Regions from separate parts of the Rhodococcus sp. MTM3W5.2 genome, predicted to be linked through region 1. Evidence: riboswitches for the same ligand, from Rfam matches in the RefSeq annotation. Region 1 holds a riboswitch; each other region holds the start of a gene.

Region 1 (9,512 bases):
GTAGACGGTCACGGCGCGCTTGCCCGTGAGGAGCCCGGAGTACCCCTGCGTGGGGTCGAACTCGAATGCCCACCCCGGCTGGGTGACGAGGTCGATCCACTGCTTGAGGATGTACGGGATCCCGGAGTTCCAGATCGGGATGCTCAGGACGTAGAGGTCCGCCGCCGCGAAGCGGTCGAAGACCTCTCGGGCCTGGTCCCAGGCCCGACGCTGCTCGAGCGTCTGCTCCTGGCCGGTGAAGACGGCGAGCTTCGCGCCAGCGGCGGCGGTGCCGAAGTCGGGCAGCCGCTCCTCGAACAGGTCGAGCGTGTCGACGGTGAGTGTCGGGTCCTTGGCGGTCAGGGCGTCCAGGAACGTCGTTGCGATGTTGCGCGAGTCGCTCGATTTGCCGCGCGCGGAGGCGTTGATATGCAGGGCGTTGGTCATCGAAGGGTCCTTCCATTGTGGGCAGGACCTACTTCTACCAACCAGTTGGTTGGAGCACAAGGGTTCCGGGACCCCGGAAATGTTGCGGATAGGATTCGCGCATGAATGAGCATGCCGAGGGATCATCGACGCGACGAAAACTCCTGGACGCGGCACGTTCTGAGTTCGCGGAGAACGGCATCGCGGGCGGTCGGGTCAACCGGATCGCCGAGCGTGCGGGGGTCAACAAGGAGCGCATCTACGGGTACTTCGGGAGCAAGGAGAAGCTGTTCGACGCGGTGATCATGGAGGCGCTCACCGAGCTCGGGCAGGCGCATCCGCTCACGCAGGAGACCGACCTCGACGAGTACATCGGCGCGGTGTTCGACTTCCATCGCGCGCGCCCGGACCTGCTGCGGCTGTTGATGTGGGAGTCGCTGCACTACCGGAAGGAGGACCTGCCGAGCGACGAGGCGCGCAGCCAGGTGTACCTCGACAAGGTGCAGAGCCTCGCGCAGCTGATCGGCCGTGAAGCCGACGCGCGCACCGCGATCTCCCTCTTCTCGTTGATCGGGATCGCGGCCTGGCCGTCCACCGTGCCGCAGCTGCTGACGATGGTGACGGGCGGGACCGAGCCCGCGGTGGATGAGGCCACGCTCCGGGCGTCGATCATCGAGCTCGGCAAGCGTGCCATCGGCGCCTAGCGCAGGCCCTGGCCGCCGTCGACCCCGAGTGTGACGCCGGTGATGTACGTGTTCGCCATCAGGAAGAGCGCGGCGTGCGCGGCCTCGTCGGCCGTGCCGACCCGGCCGAGGGGAATGGAACGTCCCGCGGCCGAAACCGATTCGTCGTCGACCGGGCCGCCCGCGCTGCGGGCGAGCGCGCCACGCAGCATCGGGGTGTCGATCCGGCCCGGCCGGATGGCGTTGACGCGATGTCTCGGCGCCAGCTCGAGAGCGAGCCCCCTGACGAACGTCTCGAGCGCGGCCAGTCCGGCGGCGACGACGCTCGTGTCGGCCGCGGGCCGGACCGCGAACCCGCCGGAGGTGAAGACGAGTGAGCCCCCGGGCGCAAGGGCAGGCGCCGCGCGCTGCGCGACGGCGTAGGCGGTCGCGACGCGGTCGGTGTACGCCGGTTCCATGGCCGACCACGGGGTGGTCCGGGTGGGACCGGTCGCGGCGAATCCCGCCGTCAGCAGCACGTGATCGACCGTCCCGGTGCGGGCGAAGATCGACTCGAGTCCGGCCGGATCGCGGACGTCTGCGGCGATCGGGAGCAGTCGGGCGGCATCCGATCCGCCGATCGCGGCGAAGGACCGCCTCAAGCAGGCCTCGCCCCGGGCGACGCCTACGACGGAGCCCCCCGCCCGGTATGCCATCGCGGCGGCCGCGAGACCTATCCCGCTGCTCGCGCCGATGACGAGTATTCGGCCGTCGGGCGCGAAGGGGTTGACCGGTGTCCAGCTGGATTCGTTCACGTCGCGAACACTACTGAATTGGGTTGGCGCCCATTGTTTTCACGGTGATCCGAATTATCGGGAACTGTTTCGAAATAGTAAATGTGCAGCGCTGGGCGGGTGTGGGGAGGCCGGCGCGGGGAGGGGTGAGCGCTGAGCGCCCAACCGAACGGTTGACACGTGGTGAGGGCCCGGATACCTTCTCTCCCAGCGGTCATGAGTATCAGCAGATAGCCCCGGCTTGCTGATCGGCAACCCTCGCGGAGCGGTGGGGTGCCCCGGGTGAGGACCGGGCTGTATCCATGCGGATACGGCAAGCGCCCCTACTGTCGCGAAAGCTGAATACGTTGATTGTCACCACGGAGTGTAGAAGCCGATCAGTGTAAGAACTGATCGGAATTCGAGTCGAGCGCTGGTATTGCATTTGCGCAGACCCAGTCGAGAATCCCAATAGGCGGATATCGACGTCGATACCCGCCTTTTCGAATGAAGGGCCGGAATCGGCGATCGGTGTATTTCGTCATGCCGCCGTCCCTTCAGTTCGCCGTCCTATTCCCATTCGCCGCCACGACAACGAGGTCGTGCGCGGTGACTTCCTGTCTGTCGCGGCGCGCTCGCGTGGACGAATACCCGGAGGAATTCGCAGAATGAGTACCAATCCAGCCGTCCCCGGACGCACCCGCAGGTTAGTGGCGGGAATGGTCGCCTCGGTGTCATTGCTCGGCTTGACCGCCGCGTGCAGCGACTCGGAGGCGGCCACGGCCGGCACCGTCTACTTCGGTGTGTCGGGACCCAAGACGGGTCCGTCGGCAGAGTACGGGCGACTGTGGCAGCAGGGCTTCGACCTGGCGCTGGAGGAGATCAATCAGAACGGTGGCATCGACGGGCGCAAGGTCGAGCTCAAATGGGAGGACTCGCAGTCCGATCCGAAGCAGACCGTGCCGATCGCGACGAAGTTCGTCGACGACCAGTCCGTGATCGCCGAGCTCGGCGACTTCTCCTCGCCCGCGTCGATCGCCGCCTCCCCGGTGTACAACCGGGGCAAGCTGGTGCAGTACGGATTCACCAACTCCGCGGTCGAGTTCACCAACGGGGGTGAGTATTCGTGGAGCCCGTCGATCACCCTCGACGTGTTCCAGGAACGCAACGCCGAGTGGGTCTCCCGCAAGGCGAAGAAGGTCTCCGTGGTCTATCTCGAAACCGACTGGGGCAAGCAGGCATTCAAGTACTTCTCGCAGTTCGCGGCCGAGAAGGGTATCGAGATCGTCTACTCGTCGCCGATCCTCCCGGACTCGACGGACGTCAAGCCGATCCTGATCAAGGGTCGTGAGGCGGCGCCGGAGGCCTTCGTGCACCTCGGCTACGGCCCCGACGGAGCCCTGGTGGTCAAACAGCTCCGGGATGTCGGGTTCGACAAGCAGTTCTTCGGGGGCCAGAACACGCCGCAGTTCATCAAGCTGGCGGGCCCGGCGGCGGAGGGCGACATCGTGAACGGGATCTTCAGCCCGGCGGACGCCGACCCCCGTATCCAGGACTTCGTCGGCAAGTTCCGGGCGAAGTTCGGGGTCGACCCGGGCGACTTCAACGTCTACGCCTATGACGCACTGAAGGTCCTCACCGACGCCGCGAACCACGGCGGTGCGACGAGGGAGGGTGTCCTCAAGGGCCTGAAGGAATCCGAGTTCAACGGAATCGGACTGGGCGAGTTCACCTTCGATCAGCAGTCCCGCCGTCCCGATGGCGTGGCGCCCCGCGAGCTCGTGCTCCAGAACGGGAAGTTCGTACCCACCACATGATCGACACCCTGCTCGCCGGACTCATCCACGGCAACGCCTACGCGCTGATCGCCGTCGGGATCACCCTGATATTCGGGGTCACCAACGTGATCAACTTCGCCCACGGCGCGGTGTTCGCGTTCGGATCGATCTTCGCGTGGTGGCTGATCGCCGAATTGGGCCTGTCCCTGTGGACCACCATCGTGGTGGTGGTCGGTGTCTCGGGCCTGCTCGGGTTCGTCGTCAACATCGTTGCGGTGCGGCCGCTGAGTCGGGGTCCGGCGGTGGCGGCGCTGCTTGCCACCGTCGCCGCGGGCATGATCATCGAGAACCTGGTCCAGATGGTCTTCGGCCCCGAGACCCGACCGTTCCCACCGGTGCTGCCGACCAACAACTGGCAGATCGGCGGCGTGCGGTTCGGGACCTCGGACCTCGTGATGCTCGCCATCACGATCGTGGTCATGGCAGGCCTCGCCTGCTTCCTCAAGTACGGCAGGTACGGGCTGGCGATCCGGGCGACGGCGCAGGACCCCGATGCGGCGCTGCAGATGGGGATCCCGGTACCCCGCGTGCAGAACCTGGCGTTCGTCATTGCGTCGGGCCTCGGTGGGCTGGCGGGAATCTTTGTCGGACTGTATAACTCGAATATCTCGCCGACCAGCGGCACGATCGCGGGGATGAGCGGATTTGTCGCGGCGACGATAGGCGGACTGGGATCGATCCCCGGCGCGGTGCTCGGAGGCTTCGTGCTCGGCGTCATCGAGGCCGTGGGGATCTACCAGTTCGGGGACGGATACCGGGATCTGATCACGTTCGGGGTGCTGATCGCGGTGCTCGTCTTGAGGCCGGGGGGACTGCTGGCGAAGGCGCCGTCGATCTCGAGTGAACCGTTGACCGGCACCTTCCTCGGTTCGGGTCGACAGATCCGGGTGCAGTGGTGGCAGGCGGCGGCCGCCTTCGCCGTGGTCGGGATCGCGGTGCCCCTGATCTCGGGCAGCTACGGACTGGTGGTCGGGACCCAGATCATCGCCTACGCCATCATCGCGGTCTCGATGACGCTGGTGGCGGGCTCGGCCGGTCAGCTCACCATCGGCCAGGCCGGCCCGATCGCGATCGGCGCGTACACCTCGGCCCTCCTCACGATCAGCTACGACTGGCCGTTCCTCGCGGCGGTGGCCGCGGCCGCGCTGACCGCGGCGATCGTGTCCTCCGTGCTGGCTGCTCCGGTCTGGAGGCTCAACGGTCACTACGTGGCGATCGCGACGCTCGGGATCGGTGTCGTCACGGTCGCGATCATCCGCAACTGGGAATCGGTGACCCGGGGCAGCTACGGACTGTTCGGGATCCCGGCGCCGCGGATCTTTGGATACGAGTTCTCCACCGCTGCAGACCTTTTCCGCCTCGATCTGGTGTTCCTGGCCCTGACCGTGCTGGTGGTGGCCGCGATCCAGCGGTCACACCTCGGCACGGTGCTCAGGTCGGTCGGATCCGATGAGGTGGCGGCGAGGTCGTCGGGCGTGCGGGTTCGCGACTACAAGGCGCTGGCCTTCGCCATCAGCGCGATCTTCTCCGGCGTCGGGGGTGCGCTCCTCGGGCACCAGTACTCGTACATCGATCCGACGGTGTTCAACCTGGGGCTCTCGCTCCTGGTGGTCACCATCATCGTGCTCGGCGGGACCGGGTCCCCTTACGGCGCGATCCTCGGCTCGGTTGTCCTGATCGGCGTCCCCGAGCTGTTCCGGCTGGCGCCCGAGGTTCGCATTCTGCTCTACGGGGTGATCCTGCTGTTGATCATCCGATTCAGGCCACAGGGAATCTGGACGAGGAGGGACCGTGTCAGCGCAGCAGTCTGAGCAGATCCTGTCGGTGGCGGGGCTGCGCCGCGCCTTCGGCGGCGTGCGCGCCGTCGACGGGATCGACTTCGAGGTCAACAGGGGCGAGTTCGTCTCCATCATCGGGCCCAACGGGTCGGGAAAGAGCACCACGATCAACCTGGTGTCCGGCGTTCTGCGGCCCGACTCCGGTCGGATCCTGCTGCGCGGCAATGCGGTACGGCCAGGCTCCCCGGAAGAGGCGGCCGAGGCGGGCATCGCGAGGACCTTTCAGAACGGCCGGGTATTCGGGAACCTCACGGTGGCCGAGAACGTGGAGGTGGGGCTGCACAGCACCCTCCGGGCCGCGCGACCGCTGCGCTCCCTGGTCCGGTATCCCGTGATCCGGTGGGTTCCGATCCTCGCGGAGACGGCGCTCGCGCTCGTGCCGACCCGGAAGGTACGGGCCGAGCGGGAACTCCTGCGCGCCGAGGTGGACTCCGGGCTGGCGAGATTCGGGGAACGGCTGGCTCCCCGCGCGGGCGACCCGGCGTACACGCTGTCATACGCGAACCGGCGACGCACCGAGATCGCAAGGGCCCTCGCCCTCGACCCCGTCCTGCTGCTGCTCGACGAACCCGCGGCGGGCATGAATCAGAGTGAAACCGCCGAGGTCGGCCGTCAACTGGCCGAACTCAAGGCGCACGGGCAGACCATCGTCCTGGTCGAGCACAAGCTCGAACTCGTCAACCAGCTCTCCGATCGGGTGATCGTGATGGACGAGGGTTCGATCATCGCGGTCGGGACCCCGGAAGAGGTGCAGGCCGACGAGCGGGTGATCGAGGCCTATCTCGGTCGTCGCCGGCTGCGGCCGGCCACGGTCGGCGCGGAAGGGCAGGTGGACACCGATGGCGGTCGATGAGAGCGCGGCCCCGATCCTCGAACTCGACGGGGTGAGCGTGTATTACGGACGCTCGCGAGCGCTGAACGAGGTGTCCATTCGGGTCCGGCCGGGCGAGATCGTGTCCCTGCTCGGGGGAAACGCCTCCGGCAAGTCGACGACCATGAAGACCGCCCTCGGGCTGCTGACCCCCACGACCGGGCGGGTGCTGATCGACGGGGAGGACGCCACGGCGGTGGCCCCGGCGGGCCGGATCAAGGCCGGGTTGGCCTCGGTTCCCGAAGCGCGACGGGTGTTCCCGGAGATGACGGTCGAGGAGAACCTGTACGTCGGTGGCTACGTGCACCGCGAGCGGCGATCGGTGCTGGCCGAGCGGGCAGCCGAGTTGTTCGACCACTTCCCGCGGCTGGCGGAGCGGCGCAGGCAGCACGCGGGGACGCTCTCCGGCGGCGAGCAGCAGATGCTGGCGTTCGCCCGTGCATTGATGAGCCGGCCTCGGCTGATCTGCATGGACGAACCGACGATGGGGCTGTCCCCGCTGTTCGTGGACCGGGTGCTGGACGAGATCGTCCGGCTCAACGAACGGTTCGGGCTCGCGATCCTGATCGTCGAGCAACAGGCCGAGCTCGCGCTGTCCATCGCGCATACCGGCAATGTCCTGGTGAGCGGCGAGATCGTGCTGCACGGCGAGGCCACAGACCTGTTGGGCAATCCCGCGGTACGAGAAGCATATTTGGGAAAGGTGGCATGACGTGACCGGGAGCAAGCGGCTCGGATGGTTCACCCGGCTGGTCGGTGACGAGAGCCGGGACGCGGGAGATCTCTACCGCGATGCGCTGGCGCAGCTCGGCCTCGCCGAGGAGCTGGGTTTCGACGTCGGCTGGGTGGCCCAGCATCACGTCGATCCGGCGGAGGGCGGCCTGCCCTCGCCGTTCGTCTTCCTGGCGCACGCGGCGGCCCGGCTGAGCGCGATCCGTCTGGGTACGGCCATCGTGACGCTCGGCCTGGAGGACCCGATCCGGGTGGCGGAGGACGCCGCGGTCCTCGACGCCCTGTCCGGCGGCCGGCTCGAACTGGGTCTCGGCACCGGCGGGTCGGCGAGCGCCTTCGCGTTGTTCGGGCAGGCCGATGCGGATCGGCGGGCCCTGTACGACAACAAGATCGAGCGCCTGACGGCCGCGTTGTCCGGGGCCCCGATAGTCGACGGCAAGGCGCTGTACCCCCGGGCGGCGCGGCTGCTCGAGCGTCGCTGGCAGGCGACCTTCTCGGTGTCGGGCGCCGTGCGGGCGGGCGAATCCGGGGACGGGCTCCTGCTGTCGCGGACCCAGCCGAGGGAGCCCGGTCTCGCGGATGCCGCCCTCGGGCAGGTCCAGGGGCCGCTGATCGCGGCGTACCTGGAGGCGCTCCCGCCGGGCACGCGCCCGCGGATCGGCGCCTCGCGCAGCGTGTTCGTCGCCGACGACCACGAGGCGGCCTGGGAACTCGCGCGCCGTGGCGCGCTGCGATTCCGGGCGTACCTGCAGGGTATCGGCCTCGCCGACGGCAGCGAGAGCGCCGAGGAGATCCTGCGCGATTCCGTGGTCGGCACCCCGGACGAGGTGACCGACCTGCTCGCCGCCGATCCGGCGGTGCAGCGGTCGACCGACCTGATCTTCCAGGTTCATCCGATCGATCCGGACCAGGCGGCCACGTTGCACTCCATCGAACTCATCGCCACGAAGGTGGCCCCGCGCCTCGGCTGGAATGGCGCCTACCGGAAGGAATCACGACCATGACGACGTCGTCGACCCATGCCCCACCGAACCGGACGGCGGACGTGCTGGACGGGGTGCTCGGCGCCCCGCTGGCCGACGCGGTGTCCCCGCTCAGATCGGCAAGGCCCGCGGTCGCGGAGCACACCCAGCGGCTGCACGACGCGTTCTTCGGAGCGCCGTCCCCTAACCGCGAGCAGCTCGCCGCGGTCGCGCTGAGGGCGGCGGTGCTTGCCGCGCAACCCGCACTCGCCGAACACTATTCGGCGCTGCTGCCCCCGGATCTCGCCGCGGCGGTGACGGCGGGAACCGTCGACGACCCGGAGCTCGCGGCGTTGCTGCGGCACGCCGAGCTGCTCACCGTGGACCCCGCCGCCGCCACCCGGGAGGCAATCGAGCGGCTGCGCTCGGCGGGCCTGACGGAGGCCGCGATCGTGACCGTGTCCCAGCTGATCGGCTACGTCAACTACCAGATCCGGCTGGTCGCCGGGTACACCCTGATCGGAGAGTCGGCATGAGCGAGGTACGCGAGGTCGAGCAGCATCGCCGCCCAAGCGATTTCACCCAGGACCACCTGGACTGGGTGCCCTGGCTGGAGCCGATCCGGCTCGAGGACGCTTCCGAGGAGCAGCGGACGCAGCTGGTGGGCTTCCGCGGCGAGAGCCCGTACTTCCGACTGCTGGCCCGCGATCCGCAGGTGCTCGGCGAGCGCAGCGCAAACGACAAGGAGATCTTCTACGGGCGCGGCGGGCTCTCTCGCACCGAGCGGGAGCTCGCGGCGACGGCCACCTCGCGGCTCAACGGGTGCGTGTACTGCACCTCGGTGCACGCCCGCTTCACATCCGAGCTGTCCAAGCGGCACGCCGACGTGCAGAAGATCATGGACGAGGGCGTCACGGCCCGCGTCGACGATCGGTGGGACGCCGTCGTCGACTTCGCGGCCGCGCTGGCCGCGCAGCCACCGCGCGCCGACTCCGGTCACCTGGCGCGGCTTCGTGCGGCCGGCTTCACCGATGAGGAGATCGGCGACCTGGTCCTGGCCGCCGCGTCGTTCTCGTGGGCGAACCGGCTGATGCTCAGCCTCGGCGAACCGGAGGTCCCCGTACCGGCCGCGTGAGGCCCGCGGCGGGCGCGGCGACGGCGCCACCGGACGCGTTTTCCCGGGTGAGACCCCCTGCCGGTGGCAGTATCGGCTTGTGACCACCAGGGGTCGAGCGCCGTCGCGGGTGCGGTCCTGGCTGTTCGAGAACATCACCGAGGAGCCGTCCGGGCACCAGGGGCCGTTCCGGGTGGTGTCGAAGCCGGAGCACAAGCACCCGTGGTGGAAGGTCATGTGCCTGACGGGCGTCGACTACTTCTCCTCGCTCGGGTACCAGCCGGGCATCGCCGCCCTTGCCGCCGGTGTGCTCTCGC
Region 2 (9,512 bases), 2.1 Mb from region 1:
CTGGCGACGATCTCCGAGCCCGCCAGCAGCCGGACCATGTTCGCCGCCGCCGCGGCCTGCCCGGGATGCGGGCGCAACGCCTGGAGATCGGCGGCGAACACGCGGTCCGTGCCCATCAGCCCCTCGACGCTCATCGCCGCCGTGATGTCGGCCAGCGGCAACAACCGGCGCAGGTCGTCGCAGGCGAGCACCAGCATGCCGAGCATCCCGTCGGTGCCGTTGATGAGCGCGAGGCCCTCCTTCTCCTCGAGGACCAGCGGGTAGATCCCCGCCGCGGCCAGCGCGTCGGCGGCAGGCAACTGCTCCCCCGCGGCGTCTCGGACCAGGCCCTCCCCTGTCACCGCGAGCGCCGTGTGCGCGAGCGGCGCGAGGTCGCCCGAGCAGCCGAGGCTGCCGAATTCGGGGACCACGGGCGTGATCCCGGCCGACAGCAACGCGGCATAGGTGTGCGCCACCGCGGGTCGTGCGCCGGTGCGACCGGTCGCCAGCGTGGCCAGGCGCAGCAGCATCATCGCGCGCACCACCTCGCGTTCGACCTCCGGTCCGCTCCCCGCGGCGTGCGAACGGATCAGGCTGCGTTGTAGCTGGGCCCGCAGCTCCGGCGGGATGTGCCGGGTGGCCAGCGCGCCGAAACCGGTGGACACTCCGTACACCGGACCGAAGTCCCGCGCGAGCGCCTCGATGTGCGCCCTGGTCGACGCCATGGCCGAAACGGCCTGATCCGACAGTCCCACCGCAGCGCCGGAACGGGCCACACGCAGCACCTGTCCCGGCGTCAGGGGGCCGACGCCGACCAAGACCGGTCCGTGACTGTCCACCGCGGGCTCCTCCGTCGGGAAGCGAGCTGCTGCTCACATCCTCCCGCCGAATCGGGCGCGGCGCGGGGGAATCGCCGTCAGGACGGCTGATGCACGAGTTCCGGCTCCGATTCCGGCTGCGGACGGACGAAGCGGACGTAGGCGAGGGTGAGCAGGATCAGCCACACGGCCCCGACCACCAGCGCCACCCTGGTGTCCGCGGAGAAGGCGAGGACGACGATCACGAAGACCAGGAAGGCGATCGCCAACATCTGCCCGTACGGCCAGAACGGCACAGGGAACTTCAGCTCCGCCGTCTCCTCCGCGCTCATCCGGCGCCGCGACCGGTACTGCGACAGCAGGATCATCAGCCAGACGAAGATCGTGGCGAAGGTGGCGATGGAGGCGATCACGAGGAAGACGGACTCCGGGATCGCGTAGTTCAGCAGCACCCCGACCAGCAGGGCCACGGTCATGATGACCACCGTCATCCACGGCACGCCGTTGCGCGAGACCCGCCGCATGATCGCGGGCGCCTGCCCGCGTTCGGCCATGCCGAACATCATCCGGCCCGCGCCGAAGATGTCGCTGTTGATCGCGGACAGCGCCGCCGTGATCACCACGATGTTCAGCACGGTCGCGGCGGGCCCGATGCCGAGGCCCTCGAAGATCTGAACGAAGGGGCTGCCGTCGGTGCCGATGCTCTGCCACGGGTTGATCGCCATGATGACGGCGAGGGTCAGCACGTAGAACAGCATGATCCGGATCGGCACCGTGTTGACCGCGCGGGGGATGGTCCGCTCGGGATCCTGCGCCTCGCCCGCCGTGACACCGATGATCTCGGTCCCGCCGAAGGCGAAGACGACGATCGCGAAGCAACCGACGAAGCCGCCGAAGCCGGTCGCGAAGAACCCGCCCTCGGACCACAGCTGGCTGATCCCCGTGCTGGTGTCGTGGATCCCGAAACCGAAGATCAGGATCGCGACACCCGCGGCGATCATCGCCACGATCGCCGCGACCTTGATCAACGTGAACCAGAACTCGAGCTCGCCGAACACCTTGACGCTGAGCAGGTTGATCGCGCCGATGAAGAAGACGATCGCCAGTACCCAGATCCACCGCGGCACGTCGGGGAACCAGAACCCCATGTAGACGCCGAATGCTGTCACGTCCGCGAGGCAGACGACGATCATCTCGAAGGTGTAGGTCCAGCCGGTCATGAACCCGGCGAGCGGCCCGAGGTGCTTGCTCGCGTACTCGCCGAAGGAGCCCGACACCGGGTTACTCACGGCCATCTCGCCGAGGGCGCGAAGCACGATGTACACCGCCAGGCCACCGATGAGGTAGGCCAGCAACACCGACGGACCGGCCTGTTGGATCGCCGCGGCGGAGCCGTAGAAGAGTCCCGTCCCGATCGCGGAGCCGAGTGCGATGAACCGGATGTGCCGGGCGGTGAGACCTCGGGTCAGCGCCGTGGCGGCGGCTTTCACTATCGGTCTCCCTGCGAGGTACTCGAATACTCGGGCGATGCCAAGAACTTGATGATTGCGACCAGGAGCCTAGCCCTGTAATGCAGGTCACCCGCCGTCGCCGGGTCCCGCAGGGGCCTCGGTCACACCGAAACGCCGCCCTAGCTATCAACCCTTCGATCCGAGCCGCTAATATCGGGGCGGTCATGAGTACCAGCATCAAGCCCCGGCTAGCTGGTCGGCAACCCTCCATCCGCGGTGGGGTGCCCCGGGTGATGACCGGGTTGTCCGAGAAACAGTTCGGATGACAAGCGCGGGTCCGTCGGGACGGACCCACAAACCGGGCCACGACCCACCGGAGGTTCACCATGTGTTGTTGTCGCAGATAGGACCCACTCTTGCCCCCTGGCGCCTGAGCTGCGCCGATCTCCCCCAATTTCTTGGAGTAGACAACACATGAGCGAGAACACCCCCGTCACCGACCCGACCGCGGCCTGGAGCTTCGAGACCAAGCAGATCCACGCGGGCCAGACGTCCGACGCGACCACCAACGCCCGGGCTCTGCCGATCTACCAGACCACCTCGTACACGTTCAACAACACCGACCACGCGGCGGCGCTGTTCGGACTCGCCGAGCCGGGCAACATCTACACCCGGATCATGAACCCCACCCAGGACGCGGTCGAGCAGCGGATCGCCGCGCTCGAGGGGGTGTCGCGGCGCTCCTGCTGGCCTCGGGTCAGGCCGCCGAGACCTTCGCCATCCTCAACCTGGCCGAGGCAGGCGACCACATCGTCTCCAGCCCGCGCCTGTACGGCGGCACCTACAACCTCTTCCACTACACGCTGCCCAAGCTCGGCATCACGGTCAGCTTCGTGGAGGACCCCGACAACCTCGAGCAGTGGCGTGCGGCCATCCAGCCGAACACCAAGGCCTTCTTCGGCGAGACCATCTCCAACCCGAAGAACGACGTCTTCGACATCCCCGGCGTCTCGGCGGTCGCGCACGAGAACGGCATCCCGCTGATCGTGGACAACACGGTCGCCACCCCGTACCTGATCCGGCCGCTCGAGCACGGCGCGGACATCGTGGTGCACTCGGCGACCAAGTACCTCGGCGGGCACGGCACGGCGATCGCGGGCGTCATCGTCGACGGCGGCAACTTCGACTGGACCCAGGGCAGGCACACGAACTTCACCACGCCCGATCCCAGCTACCACGGCGCGGTGTTCGCCGACCTCGGCGCGCCCGCATTCGCGCTCAAGGCCCGCGTGCAGCTCCTGCGCGACGTGGGCGCAGCGGTCTCGCCCTTCAATGCCTTCCTCATCAGCCAGGGCCTGGAGACGCTGAGCCTGCGCATCGAGCGACACGTCGAGAACGCCCAGCGGGTCGCCGAGTTCCTGCAGGCCCGGCCCGAGGTCACCTCGGTCGCCTACGCCGGCCTGCCCTCCTCGCCCTGGTACGAGCGCGGCCAGAAGCTCGCACCGAAGGGCGCGGGCGCGATCGTGGCGTTCGAGCTGGCCGGCGGGGTCGACGCGGGCAAGAACTTCGTCAACGCCCTCACCCTGCACAGCCACGTCGCCAACATCGGCGACGTGCGTTCGCTCGTCATCCACCCCGCCTCCACGACGCACTCGCAGCTGACCGCCGAGGAGCAGCTGGCGTCGGGCGTGACCCCCGGCCTGGTGCGGCTCGCCGTCGGCATCGAGGGCATCGACGACATCATCGCCGATCTCGAGGCCGGTCTCGCGGCGGCGGCATCTTGACAGTGCGCTCCGAGTCAGACGCCCGTTCGGCGCGGCCTCCGCGGGGGCCCTACCGGCCCTCGCGGGGTTCCCGCCGCCGAACGGGCGGTTGACGGGCATCGGTATCGGCGCTCTCCGACTGGAGAGCGGCGTCGTCCTGCCCGATGTCACCCTCGCCGTGCAGGCCTGGGGTGAGCCGAACGCCGACCTCGACAACATCGTGCTCGTCGAGCACGCGCTGACCGGCGACTCGCACGTCTCCGGTCCCGTCGACGACGAGCACCCGTCGCCGGGCTGGTGGAACGGGATGATCGGCCCCGGCGCGCCCATCGACACCAACGAATGGTGCGTACTGGCCACCAACGTCCTCGGCGGCTGCCGTGGCACGACCGGGCCCGCCTCGCTCGACCCGGACGGCCGGGCCTGGGGATCACGCTTTCCGGAGATCTCGATCCGCGACCAGGTCGAGGCGGAACTCGCGCTGGCAGACGCGCTGGGCATCGACCGGTTCGCTGCGGTGGTCGGCGGCTCGATGGGCGGCATGCGGACCCTCGAATGGACTGTCGGCCACCCCGACCGCGTCCGGTCCGCCCTGATCCTCGCGGTCGGGGCACGGGCGACCGCAGACCAGATCGGCACCCAGACCACCCAGATCGCCGCGATCACCGCCGACCCCGACTGGCAGGGCGGCGACTATCACGGCACGGGACGGGTGCCACGCGCCGGACTCGGGATCGCCCGACGGATCGCGCACCTGACCTACCGCACCGAGGACGAACTCGACACCCGGTTCGGCAACGCCCCGCAACCAGGCGAGGACACCTGGCAGGGCGGCCGGTACGCGGTGGAGAGCTACCTCGAGCACCAGGCCGAAAAGCTGGTCACCCGCTTCGACCCCGGCACCTACGTGCTGCTCACCGAGGCGATGAACCGTCACGACGTCGGTCGTGGCCGCGGCGGCATCGAGGCCGCCCTGGCCTCCACACCCGTCCCGGTGATCGTCGGCGGCGTCGACTCCGACCGGCTCTACCCACTGCGCCAGCAGGAGGAACTCGCCGAGCATCTGCCCGGGTGCGACGGGCTGCGCGTGGTGAACTCCCGATACGGCCACGACGGCTTCCTCACCGAGGCCGAATGGGTCACCAAGCTGCTCGGCGAGACCATGGCGCTGGCCCGGGCGGGCCGTAGCTCCGCCCGGTAGGTCGAATCTCACAGGGCCGAGACGGATGGACTGTCGGCCACCTCACCGCGGCGACGTACCGTCACGACGTCGGTCACGGCCGTGACGGCATCGAGGCCGAATGGGTCACCAAGCTACTCCGCGAGACCGCGGGATCTGGCCAAAATCGACAGCATCGGGGCCGCGGCCGGGCAACCCGGATCAGAGCAGCGAAAAGTTTTCGGATTGCCCTCATCCTGGACGCTTGATCGATAACATTCCCGCCGTGTCAACACCAACGATCAACCTCAGCACCCCCGTCGAGCAGCTCGCGACCGACGCCACCCTGATGGCGGTCACCGCTGAGCCGGTCACCCGCAGCGTCGTCGCGTTTCCGCCGACTGACGGGCGTCTGACCGAGATCCGCATCGGCACGCTCCAGCTCGAGGGCGGTGGCGTCCTACCGGACGTCACCGTCGCCCTGCAGTGTTGGGGCACCCCCAGCCCGGAGCTCGACAACATCGTGCTCGTCGAGCACGCGCTGACCGGCGACTCGCACGTCACAGGCCCCGCCGACGACGAGCACCCGTCGCCGGGCTGGTGGAACGGCATGGTCGGCGCCGATGCCCCCATCGACACCAACGAATGGTGCGTGCTCGCGACCAACGTGCTCGGCGGCTGCCGCGGCACCACCGGGCCGAGCTCGCTCGCACCCGACGGGAAGCCGTGGGGATCACGCTTCCCCCTGATCTCCGTCCGCGACCAGGTCGCGGCGGAGGTCGCCGTGGCCGACGCGCTCGGCATCAGGCAATTCGCCTCCGTCGTCGGCGGGTCGATGGGCGGCATGCGCGTCCTCGAATGGACGATCGGCCACCCCGACCGCATCGGCTCGGCCCTGGCCCTTGCGATCGGCCCGCGCGCGACCGCGGACCAGATCGGCGGCCAGACCACCCAGATCGACGCCATCACCACGGATCCGAACTGGCAGGGCGGCGACTACCACGGCACCGGCAGGAGCCCGGACTCCGGACTGAGCATCGCCCGCCGGTTCGCGCACCTGTCGTACCGCGGCGAGGCCGCCCTCGACCTGCAGTTCGAGAACGCGACCCAGCACGGCGAGGACATCTGGCGCGGCGGCCGGTTCGCGGTGCAGAGCTACCTCGAGTACTGCGCGGACAGGCTGGTGACGACCTTCGACGCCGGCTCCTACGTGGCACTGAGCGAGGCCGTCAGCCGATACGACGTCGGTCGCGGTCGCGGCGGGATCGCGGCCGCGCTCGGCTCGTGCCAGGTCCCCGTGGTCGTCGGCGCCATCGACTCGGACCGGATCATGCCGCTGCGCCAACTCCAGGCCATGGCGGAGCTGCTGCCGGGCTGTGCCGGCCTGCGGGTGGCGCGGTCCGACGCCGGGCACGACGGCTTCCTCACCGAGGTCGACTGGGTCACCTCGCTGGTCGACGAGACCTTGACGCTGGCCAGGGCCAGCAGGGTCAGCACCGCAGTGGCGTGATGCGGTGCTGCCGCCGTGACGGCGGCAGCACCGCGTTCGCGCGCACCCGCAACCACGGGCGCCGCGATCAGGGCACCCCTCAGTCGGTGCCCAACGGATCGATCGAGACCGCCAGCCACACGATCGCGGCACCGACCGCGGTCAGAGCCCCCACGTCGAAGCGCTGACCCCGGACCGCGAGCAGCCCAACCCGTTCGGTGGGCAGGCACAGCCGGAATCCGGCGGCCAGCAGCGTGGCCAGCCCGAAGACGAAGGCACCGCGCCGCCACCGGTCGGCGAGCACGAAGACCACCGCGACGAGCACCACAGCGAACACCGCCAGAAGCGGCAGGTTCTTACGGGCGAAACGCACCCAACGGTTCGCCGTCGGTGCGGACGTCTGAGCGGTCATCGCGGGTTCTACTCGGAGCCCGCTGCGAGCCGCTCCGCGCGCTCCACGACGTTGGTCAGCAGGAAGGCTCGCGTCAGCGGCCCGACGCCGCCCGGGTTCGGTGAGATGAACCCCGCGACCTCCCTGACGCTGTCGTCGACGTCGCCGCGCAGACCATCGGCGGTGCGGCTGACACCCACGTCGAGCACCGCGGCGCCCGGCTTGACCATGTCCGCCGTGATCAGCCCAGGAACCCCGGCCGCCGCGACGATGATGTCGGCGCGCTCGACCTCGGCCGCGAGGTCCTTGGTTCCGGTGTGGCAGAGGGTGACCGTGGCGTTCTCGCTGCGACGGGTCAGCAGCAGACCGATCGGCCGGCCAACGGTGATGCCACGGCCGACGACCACCACGTGCGCACCGTTGATCGGCACCTCGTAGCGACGGAGCAGGTGCACGATGCCGCGGGGGTGCAGGGCAGTGGCGCCTCCTTGCCCAGCACCAGTCGGCCCAGGTTCACCGGGTGCAGCCCGTCGGCGTCCTTGCCCGGGTCGATCCGCTCGAGCGCGGCGTTCTCGTCCAGGTGCTTGGGCAGCGGCAGCTGCACGATGTACCCGGTGCACTCGGGGTTGGCGTTGAGCTCGTCGATGGTGGCCTCGAGCTGGGCCTGGGTGATGTCGGCGGGCAGGTCACGCCGGATCGAGGTGATCCCCACCTTGGCGCAGTCGTTGTGCTTGCCGCGCACGTAGGCGGCGGATCCGGGGTCGTCGCCGACCAGGACGGTGCCCAGCCCGGGCGTGATGCCCTTGGCCTTGAGCGCATCCACTCGGGCTTTGAGATCGATGAAGATCTCGTCGCGGGTTGCCTTGCCATCCAGGATCGTCGCAGTCACGCCGCCATTGTTTCAGGTATGACTGGATGGCATGGCAACGACTCCCGATCAGGCACCCGATCTCGTCGGCCCGAGGGTGGTGCTGACCGCGATCCGCCCCGAACACCGCGACCGGCTGCGCGAGATCCACCGCCAGCCCGACGTCCGCAGATGGTGGCAGATTCCCGACGACGACTGGCCCGAGGTCGAGGAGCAGGACACCGTCAAGTACACGGTGCTGGAGGATGACCAGGTCATCGGGTTCGCCCAGTGGTACTGCGAACCGGACCCCGACTACCGGCACGCCGGGCTGGACCTGTTCCTCTCGTCGGGGACGCAGGGCCGGGGCCTCGGCACCGAGGTGGTGCGGGTCATCTGCGCTCATCTGATCGATGACCACGGGTTCCACCGGCTGGTCATCGACCCGAAGCTCGCCAACACCCCCGCGATCGCCTGCTACCGCAAGGTGGGCTTCAAGGACGTCGGGGTGATGCGCGAGTACGAGAAGAACAAGGAAGGCACCTGGGACGACGGGCTGCTGATGGACCTGCTGGCGCGCGAGTTCGTGCGCTGAGGCAGGCCCGGCCCGTCACGGCTCGACGATCAATCCGTGCGCGGCGGCCATCGCGATCGCCTGCGTCATCTCGATCTTCGCCTGGTCCAGCTTCGCACTGGTCCACAGCGCGGCGTCGACGTGCGCACCACGCAGGTCCGCACCCTCTAGCCGCAGGCCGCTGGTGCGGGCACCGAACAGGTCAACGGACTGCAGCACGGCCTGCCGCAGGTCTGCGTCGACGAGGTTGGCCTCGCGCAGCCGGCAGTCGGTGAGGTTGACCCCGCGCAGGTCGGCCTTGCCGAGCGAGGCGAGCGTGAAGTCCACCTCGTCGAACTCGATCGGCCGGATGCGACAGTCCTGGAAGCTGGAGCCGAGCAGGCTGGAACTCCGGAACACGCTGTGCCACAGCCGCGTCCGAGTGAAGGTGCAGGACCGGAATGCCGTCACGGTGTGATGCGAACCGGACAGGTCCGCGCCGGTGAAGTCGCAGTCGGTGAACACGACACGTTCCGTGCGCAGCTCGCTCAGGTCCGCGTCCCGGAAGTTGCAGCCGGTGTAGTGCCGATCCTGCCAATTCTGACGCGGCAAACGCGCATCCGAGAAGTCCTCGCCGACGAATTCCTCGGGGTGTTCCGGTGACATGTGGCCATCCTGCCCCCACCCACCGACGGGTCGGCGGGCCGGTGGCCGAGCGCCTGCCGTACCCGGTCTGCTACTCGGCGCCGATCAGGCGGGAGGCGTCAAACGCACGCGGGTCGGCGTGATCCGCAGTTCGGTGCTGTAGACCCGGTCGATCTCCTCGACCGTCGTCCCCAGCTCGCCGGTGATGCTCGCCTCGTACTTGTCGAGATAGGCACGCAGGCCGCTCGACTTCTTGTTCGGCGTCGCCGACGCGGTGCCGTTGATGACGACGATGTCGGAACCGTGCGGATCGGAGTTGAAATTCAGGGTGACCGTCGGTCGCTCGGCGATGTTGTGCACCTTCCGCGATCCCGGGGCGCTGAACACCACCAGATCGTCGCCGTCCGGAACGAACCA
Region 3 (9,512 bases), 980 kb from region 1:
TCGACACGCTGATCATCGGCAGTGGCTTCGCGGGCCTGGGCGCCGCGATCAAGCTGGTTCAAGAGGGCAAGCGGGACTTCGTCGTCCTCGAACGCGGCAGCGAGGTGGGCGGCACCTGGCGCGACAACACCTACCCCGGCGCGGCCTGCGACGTCCCCTCGCATCTGTACTCGTACTCCTTCGCGCTGAATCCGACCTGGACCCGGTCGTTCTCCAAGCAGCCGGAGATCCAGAACTACATCAGCTCCGTCGCGCGCAAGTACAACGTGCTCGACAAGCACGTCTTCGACTGCGACGTGCAGGAGGCGCGCTGGAACGACGTCAGCGCACGCTGGGAGGTGCAGACCTCGCAGGGCGCATTCACCGCCAAGATCGTGATCTCGGCCGTCGGCGCGCTGTGCGAGCCGTCGCTGCCGGACATCAAGGGCATCGACGGATTCGAGGGCGAGATCTTCCACTCCGCCCGTTGGAACCACGACGCCGACCTGGCAGGTAAGCGCATCGCCGTGATCGGCACCGGCGCCTCCGCCATCCAGATCGTCCCCCAACTCGCCGCGAAGGCCGGCCGGCTCGACGTCTACCAGCGCACGGCGCCGTGGGTCCTGCCCCGCGCGGACCGCGAGTACACCACGCTCGAGAAGCTCGCGTTCAAGTACGTGCCCGGGTTCCAGAAGCTCTCCCGCACCGGCATCTACTGGATGCGCGAGACCCAGGTCGTCGGCCTGGCCAAGGCCCCGATCTTCATGAAGCCGCTGCAGTTCGCGGCCGAGCGCCACCTGCGCATGCAGATCAAGGACCGGGACCTGCGCAAGAAGGTCACCCCGAACTTCCAGATCGGCTGCAAGCGCATGCTGATCTCCAACAACTACTACCCCGCGCTGGCCCAGCCGAACGTCGACCTGGTCACCGACGGCATCGCGGAGGTCACGGCCAACGGCATCGTCGACCGCAACGGCGCGACCCGCGAGGTCGACGCGATCGTGGTGGCCACCGGCTTCCACGTGACGGACTCCCCCACCTTCGCCGGGATCATCGGCAAGGACGGCCGCTCCGCCGCGGAGGTCTTCGAGGCCAGCGGACAGCAGGGCTACAAGGGATCGGCGATCGCCAACTTCCCCAACATGTTCTTCCTCGTCGGCCCGAACACCGGCCTTGGCCACACCTCGATGGTCTTCATGATCGAGTCGCAGCTCAACTACGTCATCGACGCGATCAACACCATCGAGCGCAACGGTATCGGGACCATCGAGGTCCGCCAGGAGGTGCAGGACGCCTACAACAAGGACCTGCAGGACAAGCTCGCGCGCAGCGTCTGGAACAACGGCGGCTGCGCCAGCTGGTACCTCGACAAGCACGGCAACAACACCACGCTGTGGCCGGGCTTCACCTTCCAGTTCCGCAACACGACAAAGAAGTTCGACCTCGCCGCCTACCGCAGCGTGGCCACCAGGGATCTGCCCGCGATCACCGGCGACGAGATCGCCGCCGAGATCGAACGCGGTATTGCACCCATCGCCGGCACCGCAGGCGATGCACCGATTGCCGGCACCGCCGGCGATGCACCGCTTGCCGGCACCGCCGGCGATGACGACGAGAAGGTTGTTGCACAGTGAGCGATTTCGCAGGCAAGGTCGTGGTCATCACCGGAGCGGGATCCGGCATCGGTCGCGCGCTCGCGCTGAACCTGGCGCAGAAGGGCGCCCGGCTCGCCCTGTCCGACTTCGACAGCATCGGACTGGCCGAGACCGTGCGCCAGGCCGAGGCGCTCGGCGCCGAGGTCAGGTCCGACCACCTGGACGTGTCCCAGCGCGAGGCCGTACTGGAATACGCCGACGCGATCGCCGCCCACTTCGGCAAGGTCAACCAGATCTACAACAACGCAGGCATCGCGTACCACGGTGAGTTCGAGAAGTCCGAGTTCAAGGACATCGAGAAGATCATGGACGTGGACTTCTGGGGAGTCGTCAACGGCACCAAGGCATTCCTGCCGCACCTGGTCGCATCCGGCGACGGGCACGTGGTGAACGTCTCGAGCCTCTTCGGGCTGCTCTCGATGCCCGGTCAGTCCGCATACAACTCCGCGAAGTTCGCGGTCCGGGGCTTCACCGAGTCGCTGCGGCAGGAGATGCTGATCGCCAAGCACCCGGTCAAGGTGACCTGTGTGCACCCCGGCGGCATCAAGACCGCCATCGCCCGCAACGCGACCGCGGGGCCAGGGGAGGACCTCGCGGCCTTCTCCGAGTTCTTCGACAAGAAGCTGGCGCGCACCACGCCTGAGCAGGCCGCGAAGGTCATCGTGAACGGCGTGCAGAAGGGCAAGGCGCGGGTGCTGATCGGCGCCGACGCCAAGTTCCTCGACGCCTGGGTACGCCTGGTCGGCTCGAGCTACCAACGCGTTGTCGCCGAGATCGCCGGCCGCGTGATGCCGAAGGGGAAGTAGCCCAGTGGTGTTCCTCCCCCGACCGCTGGTCGCGGCGAACCTCGGCGCCTTCTACCGGGTGGCCCTGCACGCGAAGATGCCGGTACCCGCGGCGCGTGCCCTGCTCGACGCCGGTTCCCCATTGCAGCGGCTCCCCCGCGACACCGTCGTGCGCGAGCTGACCCTGGCAGGCCGCAGGGCCGAGCGCATCACGGTCGGGGCCACCGAGCGCCGCACCGCCGTGCTGTACCTGCACGGCGGCGGGTACACCCTCGGATCGCTCGCCACCCACCGGTCGCTGGCCGCGTACCTGGCACGCGAGTCCGAGGCCGCGGTGTACCTGCTCGACTACCGCCTCGCTCCGGAGGATCCGTACCCGGCCGGACTGGAGGACGCGGTCGACGCGTACCTCGAGCTGTTGGTCGAGCACGGGTACTCCGCCGATCAGGTTGCCATCGCGGGGGATTCGGCGGGCGGCGGACTGTCGCTTGCCACCACGCGCCGCCTGATCGACGCGCACGACGTGCGCCCGGCTGCGCTCGGGCTGATCGCGCCATGGGTGGACCCCGGCGCCAGGGACGCCCCGAAGGATCGCGATCTCGTGGTCAACACGGCGTGGTCGTTCGTCGCCGCCGAGGCGTACCTCGGCGGCGGAGACCCGGCCGACCCGGGCTTCGCGCCGCTGCACGCCGACATGGCCGGGCTACCGCCGACCATCGTGCACGTCGGCACCTCCGAGGTGCTGTACCCACAGGTGACGGAACTGGTGCAGAAGATGCGCGCCGCCGACGTCACGGTTCGGTTCACCGAGTACCCGAACCTGTGGCACGTCGCGCACCTGCAGGCGTCGATCCTGCGGGAGGCAAACGACGCCGTGCGCGAGCTCGGCGGCTTCCTGCGCGAGGCGCTCGAACGCACCGAGGTCTAGCTCACGCATCGAACGGGTGGTTACCGGGAGGATCGCCGAGAGGCGAACCCGGTAACCGCCCGTTCGTGCGTCACCGCGCTCAGCGAGCCGCGCGCCATTCGTCCGCGGCCTGCGCCGAGGTGAGCTCGCCGACGCGGACCCGCTCCGCCATCGACGCCAGGTCGGCCGAGGTCAGCTCGCCCGCAACGACGTTGAGCGCCTTGACCTGATCCTCGGTGAGCACCCCGCTGCGAATCAGGGGCACGACGTTCTCGGCCGGCGCAGATTCCTCGGTCTCCAACTCTGCCTCGCTGTAGTCGGACACCGAGAGCCCCTCCGGCAGAGACCTGTTCAGCTCCTCGAACACCTCGTCCGGATCGGTGAGCGCCGAATCCGGCTGGAAGTAGTGCAGCAGCTGCCCGGTGAAGTCCGGCACCACCGTGATGTCCGCCGCCCCGAGTCCCTCCACGTACTCCGCCCTGGTCTCCGGGGAACCCACCTCGACCGGGGATCCGGTGCCACGCAGGATCCCCGCATAGATCTCCGCGACGACCTGTGACTCCGCGCTCTCCCCGGATCCGACGGTGATCGCTGCCGGTGCCTGTGTCTCGTCGAGCCGGGAATTGTCCACCGTGCATCCGGCGAGCGCGCACACCACGGCCGCGGACATCGCTGTCATCGCGGCCTTCCTCCACCGAGCCGTCATGGCGCGCCACGCTCCCTCTCCTCACCCAGCGAATGTCCTCCCTATCGTTACACTCGGTGGCCAGCACCATCTCGAGCGGCCGAGAGATCCGGCTTGTTGACGCCGCAGCAACCAGTCCGAAGGGGACGGGTGCTACCGCCGGAACCGATGGAAGGACGCCATGAGGTTCTCAGCTCTCCGCTCCGCACGCCTGCTCCCGTTTGCCGTCGCCGCGGCGGTCACCTCCCTTGCCCTCACCGGATGCGGCGGCGACTCCGACCCGCTCAGCAGCGGCGGTGGCACGAGCTCGGACCCGAACGCGATCATCGTGGGGTCGGCAAACTTCCCCGAGTCCGAGACCGTGGCGAACATCTACGCGGAGGCCCTGCGTGCCAATGGCTTCGACGTGCAGACGAAGCTCAACATCGGCAGCCGCGAGACCTACATCCCCGCGGTCAAGGACGGGTCCATCGACGTGATCCCGGACTACACCGGCAATCTGCTGCAGTACCTCGACAAGGACACCACCGCGACCAGCGCCGCCGAGGTGGACGCGGCCCTGCCCGAGGCGCTCGGCCCCGACCTGGCGATCACCACGCCCGCACCCGGCGAGGACAAGGACGCGGTGGTGGTCACCCGCGAGACCGCCGACAAGTGGCAGCTGACCTCGATCGCGGACCTGGCGCCGCACTCCGCCGAGGTGAAGTTCGGCGCCCCAGCCGAGTTCCAGGAGCGCGCGGGAGGGCTGCCCGGACTCGAGGCCGACTACGGCCTCGTCATCAGCCCGCAGAACTTCGTGCCGATCGCGGACGGCGGCGGACCGGCCACGGTGGCCGCCCTCTCCTCCGGCCAGGTCACCGCGGCGAACATCTTCACCACCTCGCCTGCCATCGCCAAGAACAACTTCGTGGTCCTCGAGGACCCGAAGAACAACTTCCCGGCGCAGAACGTGGTGCCGGTCCTGCGCGCGAACAAGCAGTCCGAGAAGCTGGCGGCGGTCCTGAATGCGGTGTCGGCCAAGCTGACCACCGACGAGCTCATCGCCCTGAACACCTCGGTGTCCGGCGACTCGAAGACCGAACCGGACGCCGCCGCCACCGAATGGGTGTCGGCACAGGGGCTCGACAAGCCGGTGTCGTAGGCGGCCGGCCTTGATCTCCTTCGAGTCGGTCACCAAGCGCTACCCGGACGGCACCACCGCGGTCGACAACCTCGACCTGGTCATCGAGCCCGAGTCCTTCACCGTGTTCGTCGGACCGTCGGGCTGCGGCAAGACCACGTCCATGCGGATGATCAACCGGATGATCACCCCCACCTCCGGCAAGGTGATCGTGAACGGCCAGGACGTCACCCGCACGGACGCGGTCAAGCTCCGCCTCGGCATCGGCTACGTGATCCAGAGCGCGGGCCTGCTGCCGCACCGGACCGTGGTCGACAACGTGGCCACCGTGCCTGTGCTGCGCGGCGATTCGCGACGCGCGGCCCGCAAGGCCGCGCTCGAGGTGCTCGAGCGGGTCGGGCTCGACCCCGCGCTTGCCACCCGCTACCCGTCCCAGCTCTCCGGCGGCCAGCAGCAGCGCGTCGGCGTCGCAAGGGCCCTGGCGGCCGACCCACCGATCCTGCTGATGGACGAGCCTTTCAGCGCGGTCGATCCGGTGGTCCGCGAGGACCTACAGGCCGAGATGCAGCGCCTGCAGGCGCAGCTGCGCAAGACCATCGTGTTCGTCACCCACGACATCGACGAGGCGGTCCGGCTCGGCGACCGCGTCGCGGTGTTCGGCCCGCACGGCAGGCTTCAGCAGTACGCCGATCCGCAGACCGTGCTCGCCTCCCCCGCAACGGATTTCGTCGCCGACTTCGTGGGACGCGATCGCGGGTACCGCGGGCTGTCGTTCCGGCCCGCCGACGAGGTGCCGGTGCACGAGATCCGCACCGCCGTCGAATCCGAACTCGCCGCGCTTCGCCTCGGCCAGGGCGAGTGGGTGCTCGTGGTCACCGAGGACGGCGCGGCGCCGCGCGGCTGGATCGACGTCACCGGCGTCGAGGGCATCCGGGCAGGCAACACACTGGCCGAGAGCACGTCCGCGGGCGGTTCGCTGTTCACGCGGGGCGGGGACCTACGGCAGGCACTGGACGCCGCGATCTCGTCGCCGTCCGGAATCGGGGTCGTGGTGGACCATTCCGGCTCGGTGGTGGGCGGGGTCAACGGATCCGAGGTGATCCGCAAACTCGCGGATCAGCGACAGGCCGAGGACCGGGCCAGGAACCGGCACTTCTTCAACGGCGAGACGGCCGGCTGATGCGCTGGTTGATCGACAACTTCTCGCAGGTTGTCGACCTCGCGAAGACGCACCTCTACCTGGCGCTGCTGCCGCTGCTGATCGGGCTGCTGATCGCGGTGCCCGCCGGCGTCGCCATCCGAAATATCCCGTGGCTGCGCAAGACCACCATGACGCTCGCCTCGCTCGCGTTCACGATCCCCTCGCTCGCGCTGTTCGTCACCATCCCGCCCCTGCTCGGGCTGAACATCCTCGACGAGATGAACGTGGTGATCGCGCTGGCGATCTACTCGACCGCACTGCTGGTGCGCGCCGTGCCCGAGGCCCTCGACTCGGTGCCCGAATCGGTGATCGACTCGGCCACCGCGATGGGCTTCACCCCGCTTCGCCGCGCGCTGACCGTCGAACTGCCGCTTGCCCTCCCGGTGCTGATCTCCAGCATCCGGGTCGTCGCCGTCACCAACATCTCGCTGGTGTCGGTCGGCTCGCTGATCGGCATCGGCGGACTCGGTGAGCTGTTCACCAAGGGCTACCAGCGCGACTACCCGGACCAGATCCTGGCGGGGATCATCGCGATCGTCTTCCTGGCGTTGGTGATCGACGGCCTGCTCTATCTTGCGGGCCGCCTGCTCACCCCGTGGACCAGGACCGCCCGTAGCCGCAGGGCGGACGGACCGGCGGCGCTCCTCCGCGCGACGGAGGGCCCCGCATGAACCTGTTCGGATCCGCCTTCGACTTCATCGCCGACCCGTCGAACTGGTCCGGCCCCACCGGCATCGGCGCCCGGATCGTCGAACACCTCTGGTACAGCCTGCTCGCGGTCGCCATCTCCGCGGCCATCGCGATCCCGTTGGGACTGCTCATCGGGCACTTCCGCAGGGGCGATGCGATCCTGGTCGGGCTGGTCAATTCGCTCCGCTCACTGCCGACCCTCGGCATCCTGACGTTCCTGGTGCTGCTCCTCGGGCTCGGCCTGATCCCGCCGATCATCGCGCTGGTCCTGCTCGGTATCCCGCCGATCCTGGCAGGCACCTACGCAGGCGTCGCGAACGTCGACGCGGTCGTGGTCGACGCCGCGCGATCGATGGGGATGACCAGGGCACAGGTACTCGGCCGGGTGGAGGTCCCCAACGCGCTGCCGCTGATCGTCGGCGGGCTGCGCAACGCGACGCTGCAGGTCATCGCCACCGCCACGGTCGCCGCCTACGTCAACCTGGGCGGACTGGGGCGGTACATGTTCGACGGCCTGGCGCTCGGTGACTATGCCCGCATCCTGGTGGGCGCGATCCTCGTCGCGGCGCTGGCCCTGATCCTCGACGGCATCCTCGCGGTCGCGGTGTGGGCCTCGGTGCCGGGCACGGGCCGACTGCGCCGCACGCCGACGCTGACCTGAGCCCGCCCGGAAAAAGACCGGACAACGCGAAGGGCCCCGTCGTGCGGTGTCAACCGCTCGACGGGGCCCTTCTACGCAGAACTGGAGGCTCAGGCCTGGGCGACGCCCTCGGCCTTGGCCGCGGCCGCGACGGCCTCGGCGACCGCGGGGGCCACCCGCGGATCGAGCGGGCTCGGCACGATCTTGTCGACGGCCAGCTCGTCGGCGACGACGGACAGGATCGCCTCCGCCGCGGCGAGCTTCATGCCCTCGGTGATGCGGCGGGCGCCTGCGTCGAGCGCACCCTTGAACACACCGGGGAAGGCGAGCACATTGTTGATCTGGTTCGGGAAGTCGCTGCGGCCGGTCGCGACGATCGCGGCGTGCTTGCGTGCGATGTCCGGGTGGATCTCCGGGTCCGGGTTGGACATCGCGAAGATGATCGCCTCGGGGCCATCGTCGCGATGATCTCCTCCGGCACGGTGCCCGCGGACACGCCGAGGAACACGTCGGCGCCGTCGAGCGCCTCGACGATGCCGCCAGTGCGTCCGGCCGGGTTGGTGCGAGCGGCGAGGTCCGCCTTGATCTCGTTCAGGTCGGCACGGTCGCTGGACACGATGCCCTTGGAGTCGAGGACGGTGACGTCGGCGATGCCGGCCGCGAGCAGGATGTTCGCGCAGGCGACGCCTGCCGCACCGGCACCGGAGATCACCACGCGCAGCGCCGTGATGTCACGGTCCTGGACCTTGACCGCGCCCTTGAGCGCGGCGAGCGCGACGATGGCGGTGCCGTGCTGGTCGTCGTGCATGACGGGGCAGTCGAGGGCCTCGATGACCCGCTTCTCGATCTCGAAACAGCGCGGGGCCGAGATGTCCTCGAGGTTGACGGCACCGAAGCTCGGGCGCAGCCGGATGAGGGTCTCGACGATCTCGTCGGGGTCCTTGGTGTCGAGCACAAGCGGGATCGAGTTCAGACCGGCGAACTGCTTGAACAGCGCGGACTTACCCTCCATCACCGGCAGCGAGGCGCGCGGTCCGATGTCGCCGAGTCCGAGCACCGCGGTGCCGTCACTCACGACGACGACGAGACGGCTGGTCCACGTGTAGCGGTCCGCGAGCGTCTCGTCGGCCGCGATCGCGCGGCTGACCTGTGCCACACCGGGCGTGTATGCGATCGACAGGGCGCGCTGAGAATCGAGGGGGCGGTCGTCTCGACAGAGAGCTTGCCGCCGACGTGGCCCGCGAAGATCTCTTCGTCGGTCAGCTCAACCTTTTTCGGTGTGGTTGCTTCAGACACAAGAGACACGATTGCACTCCTACTCATGCCGCTCCCACTCGGGGGCGGGTTACTGGGAAGTAGCAGCGCCGAGGTGGAAATCGACGCAGCCGCAGGTTTTTGGTCGAGATGGGGGTGAGGCTAACCGAGGGTGCACGATCAATTCCCGATTGGTCTACGGGCCGCTGCACTCAACTCGGAAGCGCGAAGGCGCCAGGCGGGGTGAGCCCGGGCGCGAAATCTGCCGCTGGTGAATCCGACTCTCGCTCCGTTACCGGGGGTAGCACCGGCGCGAAGTGCAACAAGTGTGCCACCGCGGCCTCACCGCACGCAAATCTCACCGGTGAGTAGCTTTTTGGTGAGCTAACGCCACCACTGGGTCCACAGCAGGAGGCCTGTGACCAAGAACACGCCCACCGAGCCGAAGACGGCCGTGACACCCCGCCGGTGATCGGCCACCCGCTGCGCCAGCAACACCAACACGACCGCAACGATGTGGGCACCGACCGACACCTTCCCCGGCCCGGGGAACCCGCGCTGGCCGCCCAGATACGACGTGCCGAGGACGACCACCG

Evidence for each region. Region 1 has a riboswitch for S-adenosylmethionine ahead of BTZ20_RS23730 (ABC transporter substrate-binding protein). Riboswitches for the same ligand answer to the same signal wherever they lie in the genome.
Region 2: linked by a shared signal. The riboswitch ahead of BTZ20_RS07500 (bifunctional o-acetylhomoserine/o-acetylserine sulfhydrylase) and the one ahead of BTZ20_RS23730 (ABC transporter substrate-binding protein) in region 1 are both predicted to bind S-adenosylmethionine.
Region 3: linked by a shared signal. The riboswitch ahead of BTZ20_RS18970 (ABC transporter substrate-binding protein) and the one ahead of BTZ20_RS23730 (ABC transporter substrate-binding protein) in region 1 are both predicted to bind S-adenosylmethionine.

What each region holds. Positions count from the first base shown of each region.
Region 1 covers NZ_CP019572.1:5,195,236-5,204,747, reverse strand. The annotation lists gene BTZ20_RS23745 (FMN-dependent NADH-azoreductase) at 1-426, opposite strand, end outside; gene BTZ20_RS23740 (TetR family transcriptional regulator) at 528-1,109, shown strand; gene BTZ20_RS23735 (SDR family oxidoreductase) at 1,106-1,882, opposite strand; SAM riboswitch class IV at 2,074-2,187, shown strand; gene BTZ20_RS23730 (ABC transporter substrate-binding protein) at 2,509-3,657, shown strand; gene BTZ20_RS23725 (ABC transporter permease) at 3,654-5,489, shown strand; gene BTZ20_RS23720 (ABC transporter ATP-binding protein) at 5,470-6,369, shown strand; gene BTZ20_RS23715 (ABC transporter ATP-binding protein) at 6,356-7,099, shown strand; gene BTZ20_RS23710 (LLM class flavin-dependent oxidoreductase) at 7,101-8,123, shown strand; gene BTZ20_RS23705 (hypothetical protein) at 8,120-8,617, shown strand; gene BTZ20_RS23700 (peroxidase-related enzyme) at 8,614-9,216, shown strand; partial or broken gene BTZ20_RS23695 (amino acid transporter) at 9,431-9,512, shown strand, end outside.
Region 2 covers NZ_CP019572.1:1,627,260-1,636,771, reverse strand. The annotation lists partial or broken gene BTZ20_RS29725 (aromatic amino acid lyase) at 9-818, opposite strand; gene BTZ20_RS07505 (amino acid permease) at 896-2,287, opposite strand; SAM riboswitch class IV at 2,469-2,586, shown strand; partial or broken gene BTZ20_RS07500 (bifunctional o-acetylhomoserine/o-acetylserine sulfhydrylase) at 2,723-4,032, shown strand; gene BTZ20_RS07495 (homoserine O-acetyltransferase MetX) at 4,121-5,212, shown strand; gene BTZ20_RS07490 (homoserine O-acetyltransferase MetX) at 5,520-6,680, shown strand; gene BTZ20_RS07485 (DUF3017 domain-containing protein) at 6,760-7,071, opposite strand; partial or broken gene BTZ20_RS07480 (bifunctional methylenetetrahydrofolate dehydrogenase/methenyltetrahydrofolate cyclohydrolase) at 7,080-7,939, opposite strand; gene BTZ20_RS07475 (GNAT family N-acetyltransferase) at 7,971-8,492, shown strand; gene BTZ20_RS07470 (pentapeptide repeat-containing protein) at 8,508-9,116, opposite strand; gene BTZ20_RS07465 (pyridoxamine 5'-phosphate oxidase family protein) at 9,201-9,512, opposite strand, start outside.
Region 3 covers NZ_CP019572.1:4,214,998-4,224,509, forward strand. The annotation lists partial or broken gene BTZ20_RS18950 (flavin-containing monooxygenase) at 1-1,469, shown strand, start outside; gene BTZ20_RS18955 (SDR family NAD(P)-dependent oxidoreductase) at 1,610-2,440, shown strand; gene BTZ20_RS18960 (alpha/beta hydrolase) at 2,448-3,347, shown strand; gene BTZ20_RS18965 (glycine betaine ABC transporter substrate-binding protein) at 3,427-4,005, opposite strand; SAM riboswitch class I at 4,096-4,186, shown strand; gene BTZ20_RS18970 (ABC transporter substrate-binding protein) at 4,193-5,152, shown strand; gene BTZ20_RS18975 (ABC transporter ATP-binding protein) at 5,163-6,311, shown strand; gene BTZ20_RS18980 (ABC transporter permease) at 6,311-7,003, shown strand; gene BTZ20_RS18985 (ABC transporter permease) at 7,000-7,683, shown strand; partial or broken gene BTZ20_RS18990 (NADP-dependent malic enzyme) at 7,773-8,967, opposite strand; gene BTZ20_RS18995 (hypothetical protein) at 9,301-9,512, opposite strand, start outside.